Regions from separate parts of the Paenibacillus sp. NPDC101420 genome, predicted to be linked through region 1. Evidence: a T-box and tRNA genes for the amino acid it is inferred to sense, from the RefSeq annotation. Region 1 holds a T-box; the other holds one or more tRNA genes.
What was found. The T-box of region 1 lies ahead of pheS (phenylalanine--tRNA ligase subunit alpha). A T-box ahead of a tRNA ligase gene usually reads a tRNA of that ligase, here a tRNA-Phe.
Positions count from the first base shown of each region.

Region 1 (3,414 bases):
TAATACCCCGCGCAGCTTCGCTTTTTTGATATCCAGCCCTGGCAGCTTAGCGCCAACAAGAGCTACAGGAACGGTTTGTCCCGCAGCTACATTCTTTGCGCCACAGACGATTTGCAGATCTTCACCTTGACCTGCATCCACGATACATACGTTCAGCTTATCCGCATCAGGATGCTTTTCTTTCGATTTCACATAGCCGGTTACGATGCCGGAAATCCCTTTATTGCGGCGCTCTACTCCGTCAATTTCAATGCCGGCAGCGGTAATCTTCTCCGCTAGCTTTTCGGCGGTTACTCCTTCAATCGATGTATAATCAGCCAACCATCCGGTTGATACTTTCATGTCCGCTCACTTCCTTTATGTTTCAGATGTATTTATCTACTTGCCGTTCGATCTGCTTCCTGTGGGAGTAGTACAATTTAGGATTACTCGATGAAAGCTTCATACCCGTCCTATTTATAGCAGTCACTACGAAAAATATTGGACTTCCGATCGCTGTTATCCTCAGATTTCCTGATTAGAACCGCTTCTCGCGGTAGAAATCCGAGGATAAAGGCGAACGCTGGCGCTTCTACAGTTCCAAAATTCCTCTCCGTTCCTTCTATTAATAGTCTTTTATTAAGCAAGATCAGTAACCCAATTGCTACTTACTCCTAACCCACCAGCCAGCTCGCCCACCAAAAATCTAAACGCCCTTGAACTGCTTTACAAAACTCATATCGTTGTTATAGAAATGACGGATGTCATCGATGCCGTATTTAAGCATAGCAATCCGCTCAACACCCATACCAAATGCGAAGCCGCTATACTTAGCAGGATCATAGCCACCCATTTTCAGAACATTTGGATGCACCATGCCGGCGCCAAGGATTTCTAACCATCCGCTTTGCTTGCACAGTCTGCAGCCATCGCCGCCACATTTGAAGCAGCTTACATCCACTTCAACGCTTGGCTCGGTGAATGGGAAGAAGCTCGGACGAAGACGAATGTCTGTATTCGGGCCGAACATCTCTTGTACGAATTGCTGCAAGGTGCCTTTCAGATCACTCATCCGAATGTTGCTTCCGATAACCAAACCTTCAATTTGATGGAACTGGAAGGAATGCGTTGCATCGTCATCATCGCGGCGGAATACTTTACCCGGGCAAATGATTTTAACTGGAACTTCACCGTTCATAGCCTGCATAGTACGAATTTGTACCGGAGACGTTTGAGTACGCATAAGCAGGTCATCCGTTAAATAAAAGGAATCCTGCATATCGCGTGCCGGGTGATTTTTAGGCAGATTTAGGGCTTCAAAGTTATAATAATCGGTCTCCACTTCCGGACCTTCAGCCACACGGTAGCCCATACCAATGAAAATATCCTCAATTTCCTGAACCACTCTGCTAAGCGGGTGAACGCCCCCTTGCTGCATGCGGCGACCCGGCAGGGTTACGTCTACTTTTTCAGCCTGCAGACGTTGCTGAGTCTCTTGCTGTTGAAAAGCCTCTTGCTTCGCTCCAATAATCTCCTCAATGGCACTACGCACCTGATTCGCTACTTGCCCGATAACCGGACGCTCCTCAGCACTAAGTCCTCCCATACCACGTAGAACTTCTGTAAGCTCGCCTTTTTTACCGAGATATTTCACTCTTAGGTCATTCAAAACCTGTGGATCCATAACCTCCTGCAACTTAGCCAGCGCCTCAACCTTCAATGCTTCCAACTTCTCTTTCATGGCCGTGTACAGCCCCCTTCAATCATTGTCTAGTTCAACAAAAAAAGGCCTTTCCTCCCGGTAAGGGACGAAAAGACCGTGGTACCACCCTTGTTAGACAAGCTGATCTGTTCCCCTTAAGAGCTTCATCCCTCTTTTGGCTGGACAGATACCTATCTCACTTTATACAGAAATAACGGTCTGTGACCGGTTTCCCCTACGCTTCCTTACAAGGCAATCTTAAGGAATTCAAGGAACTGCTCCGGAGTGAACTTCGACAGCTCTGTATCCTAGAAACGCTCTCAATCACCGGCGTCTCCTCCCTGTAAGTCAGGCACTGTGTACTCTTCTCCATCACTGCATTTCACAATTCAATCTAATTGTCAGGTATCTCTTTTATGCAAGAGATATGTCTGTTTATTATATGCAAAATCTGTCGTTTTGACAAGTTCAAGCATAATTAGGGCAATTTTTATCTGGCTTTAAGCTGGCTTTAAGGTTCAGAGCCATTTTGGGGACTTTTTTTCAGCTAACGTTCAGCGGAGCTTGATAATTTCCATTATTAAGAAGGCATGGTTGTACTCAATCATAAATCACCTTCAAAATACAAGGACTTTCATACCGGGAGGGAATTACATGCATGCACGAAGAACAAAAGTAGCTGTGATCATACTTAGCGCAGCAGTTCTGAGTCAAGCTTCAGCGTATGGAGCATACGCGGCATCAACTACTACTTCATCCACCAAAACAGCAACTGCCACCACTGTATCCACTCTGGATAAACTCGGCTCGATAGCTTTAAAGAGTAACTTTAGTGTGAAGCTGACCGATGTTGGCTTTTTGACTCAGGATGGCGGCAATATTCTTACATACACCCTCAGCTATAACAATGGGAGCGGAAGCAGCATCAATCTTGTGGACTATTTCTCTAAAGTAACAACTGCCGGAGGAACCGTTATCCAAGGAAGCCCAGTAACCAGCAGTGCAACCATCAAATCTATCCCCTCCAAAAGCAGTCAATCCGTAACCTATTACGTAAACGTCGGTAAATCCACATCTTTAAATGGAGTGAAGATTTCAGTATTCGGTTGGGATTTCAGCAGTACCGATTATCAAAAAAAGCTGGGGACCTTCACCATGCCTGTTGCTTTTTCACAAGCGGTCGCTAGAGGCCAAAGTAAAAAGATAACCTTGAATAATCAGCCCGTAACAACCAAAACGGAAAGTCTGCAAATTTACAAATATAACGGTAAGGTATACGCCAAAGTAGGTGTGAGCTTAACCAATCAAGGAACCAAAGTGCTAAGTGATCCTGGACTTAAGGGATACCTCGCATCCGCAGGAGGATCTGTATTTGAATTAACGCTTGATGATGCGAGCAGTAACTACAAAGTACAGCCACAGGAAAAAAAGACGATCTACTACATGACGGAAATCCCCTCTTATATGAAGACAGACAATATGACTCTGCAGTTTGCTGCAGAAGATACCTCATTAAAATTAGCTTTGCCCATCGTCACCTATAACCTTCCCGCTGCTACCACACCAGATCTTGTCGTAGCCAGCAATGTCATCAAGAAGCTTACGATTAACAATAATACTGTCGAGACGCAGTTAAAAAGCGCCAATGTCTATGCCGACAACGGCACTGCGAAGTGGACGCTGCAATTTCGAGTAAAAAATAGCGGCAACAAGGCGATTACTTTGCCTGCTTA
Region 1 covers NZ_JBNNSE010000001.1:1,480,628-1,484,041, forward strand. Annotated here, with positions in the region: gene pheT (phenylalanine--tRNA ligase subunit beta) at 1-342, opposite strand, end outside; gene pheS (phenylalanine--tRNA ligase subunit alpha) at 686-1,720, opposite strand; T-box leader at 1,781-2,066, opposite strand; gene ACQKMP_RS06515 (hypothetical protein) at 2,336-3,414, shown strand, end outside.

Region 2 (3,414 bases), 1.3 Mb from region 1:
TTTATCTCCACCCGTAGTAGGTGTGTAATCAATCATATATACCGTAGTTTGTTCCGCTGCGTTAATTTGAGCCGTTGCACCTTTCATATCTTTCATATGGTCAGCTTCCATTATGACTTCCGAGCCGGATTCATAGGGTTTGTCGGCTGCTTTTTTGATTTCCTCATGAATAATCCACTTATGATTTGTAACTGGAAATCCACCTGTTGCGGGCCTATAAGAAACGATATACGCAGTGGTATCAAAAGCTCCAACTATCGTTGCTGTTGCCCCTTTCATACCTTCCATATGCTCTGCTTGGATAATCGCTTTACTTCCTATTTTAAAAGTAGGATTCTCTGCCACTTTCAAATTTTCAGGTACGACGCTTGAACTGGAATGTGAGGTATCTTCCATTATCTTATTGCCATAGCTATTATCATTACCACATGCGCTTAAAGTGAGTGCAGCTGCGATTATGAATAGATATAATTGCTTTTTCATATATAAAACCTCCGATGTTGATGTGCCTCTGATTATTCATTTACCCATTTCATAAGATCACAAACCTAATGAAGTATTTTCGAAAATGTAAAATGGATTATTAGATTACCAATAAATGAGTGTTGTCTCAGTTATTGAAGGTTATTTATAATGTTTTCTGAAAGGAGGCTACTACAATGAAGACTAAAATATTCACTTTGTTGCTTCTTTTGGGTCTGGTAAGTATGGCTACTATGATCGGTTCTGCTAGTGCTGCACCTGTATTAACCGTAGGGAGTTCTTCTGGAGATGTGTGGGATCTTCAGTATCGATTAAAAACTCTGAATTTCTATACTCAGCCTTTAGATGGTGTATATGGATCACAAACGAAAGCTGCCGTTGCTAAATTCCAAAAGGCCTACGGATTAAATGCCGATGGAGTTACTGGTACAAAAACTTGGAATGCTCTAAAAAAATACACGCTTAGTATTGAGGAAATGGATATTCTGGCGAAAGTCATTTATAGTGAATCTCGCGGTGAGCCTTATAAAGGTCAAGTCGCAGTTGGCGCTGTAGTTATGAATCGCATACAATCTAGTCAATTCCCAGACAATATTAAAGACGTTGTATTTCAAAAAGGCGCATTTACAGCCGTATCTGACGGTCAATACTGGCTTACTCCAAACCGGACTGCCTATTTAGCTGCTCTTGATGCTGTCCGAGGTTGGGACCCAACAAACAATTCGATCTATTATTTCAATCCAGATACAGCTACTAGCGCATGGATCTGGACTCGTCCTCAGAACTTAAAAATTGGTAAGCATATATTTGCGAGTTAACGCTTCAAATAAATGTAATAGCCGGTCAACCCTAAGGTTGACCGGCTATTTTTTAGTATAAACAATTTTCTTAATACTATCTTTAGAAAGACAGTATTCACCTGAGAGCTGGTCGACGGTTGCACCAGCAGCAAACCTCAGGCAGATCTCAATATTTCTTGATTCCAAATATTTTCTACTCCCTGACTTCTCACCCCATTTTACATGTAATTCTTCAGGCTTTGGAACGTAGACCATACCACCGTTTATATATTTCTGTATTTCTTGTAGTAACTCTTTAGGGAAGACTGTATCTGCATTTACATATTTCATAATTAATCTACTCCTTAAACTTTTCAAATTAAGATGAAATAACAAACAACCTGTCTAACCATAATGGTCGGACAGGCTGTTTTTATAGAAAGCTTGCTATTAAAATTAAGATGGCTCGGGACGGGGTCGAACCGCCGACACTAGGATTTTCAGTCCTATGCTCTACCAACTGAGCTACCGAGCCTTGCAGGGATACAAATATTTCTTCTAAATGGACACAAAAAGACCCCTCGTCCGAAAAGGGACGAGGAGCCGCGGTACCACCCTAAATTAGAACTATTCTGTACAACAAACAGAAATGTTCTCACTTAAATATTTAACGGTTAACACCGGTACACCTCTACTTGCCAACAATGGTTTCAAGGGACTGCTCCGGAGTGAACTTCGATCAACCCTTTTCTCTAGAAACGCTCCCAATCTCCGGCGTTTCCTCCCTGTAGTGAGGTATTGAACTACTTTTCTCCATCAAAGCATTTGTTTTGATTAGCTTTATCCATTACAAAAATTAAAAATCATCTTTAATTCATCATCAAAAGACTTCTTACATTCTTCTTGAAAGCTATTACCAGTATATTCTTTTAGTGTCTTTCTCCAAAAATGCTGGGCTCTCCTATTAGTAGCTGTGGGATTGGTTTGTAGCTCCCATTTTCCAATATGAAGATTAAATACCTCCTTAGCCGCACGTTCAGCGATTCCCTTACCTCGGAAGGGCCGCAGGATAAAGAATTCGTTTAAATAAAATTCACAACCTGGTGGTGTATGAGGTGGTGTCGCTACTAATGCAAAGCCAGCAGGAATTCCATCCTCTTTTATTAAATAAGGATATAAAATCCCCGGCTTCTCCCACCATATGTCGAAGACTTTATTCTGTTCATTCAGCGTCTGTGTTTCATCATCCTCGTATACACCGTATTGATTAGGAAGATTCCCCCATATCTCTGATAGATCGTGTAAGTATAGTGGGTAGAGATTGTTAATCATAAACTTCGTTGTGCTGTCAGTTAATGTTACGGTGATATTCATTTCGTTCTTCCCCTTCTATCGAATGCTTGAATATATTTTTGGAGATCACTAGAATAACGTTCTGTATAGTTGTCTTTTGTATAATCCTGAAGAACTTTTCGCCAGAATGCTATGGCAGATTTATTATTTTCCATTTGAGCTAGTTTCCATTTAGCTTCTTTAAATAGATCAAGTGTTTTTATTGCGGCAGCAGTACCTATTCCATTTCTCCTGTATTTCTGCAAAATCATAAAGTCATAGATCACATGAGTTGGATCTGGGTCTGTATCTAAGTTTTCAAAAAGAACAACCACAAATCCAGCTACGTTTCCTGAAACCTCAATCAAATATGGATTCCATCGATGATCCCCTTCCCAAAAATAATCAATATTCACCTCGAATTCCCCATGCCCGTTCACATCTTGATCTGTAAATAAACTGAAATCATAATTGTAAAATTGATATAGATTAGTCAATACCTCTTTATCTTCAAACGTTACTGGAACAAGATTAATTTCCATCATACCTCCACGTTTTTTCTCTAATTTCACTTCTATACTCAGTATAATTACGACCACACACTTGTAATATGCCATGTTCAATTAGAATTAAATTTTATATAACGTCATTATTCTTCTAAAATAAAAAGAGTTCACCTGAGTTTTACACTCAAATGAACTCCAATATAATTACCTGATGATTAAGTTAGATCTACAATAACCTTGATCGTTTCTTTTGCTGCAATGGCTTTATCGAAGGCGGCTTGAATATCCTCTAATTTATAAGTCTGTGTCACCAT
Region 2 covers NZ_JBNNSE010000001.1:163,121-166,534, forward strand. Annotated here, with positions in the region: gene ACQKMP_RS00580 (YdhK family protein) at 1-483, opposite strand, end outside; gene sleB (spore cortex-lytic enzyme) at 660-1,301, shown strand; gene ACQKMP_RS00590 (CD3324 family protein) at 1,347-1,613, opposite strand; tRNA gene ACQKMP_RS00595 (tRNA-Phe) at 1,725-1,797, opposite strand; T-box leader at 1,851-2,091, opposite strand; gene ACQKMP_RS00600 (GNAT family N-acetyltransferase) at 2,103-2,636, opposite strand; gene ACQKMP_RS00605 (GNAT family N-acetyltransferase) at 2,633-3,166, opposite strand; gene ACQKMP_RS00610 (zinc-dependent alcohol dehydrogenase) at 3,316-3,414, opposite strand, start outside.
Region 2: it encodes a tRNA-Phe, which carries the amino acid that the T-box ahead of pheS (phenylalanine--tRNA ligase subunit alpha) is inferred to sense. The anticodon was not compared.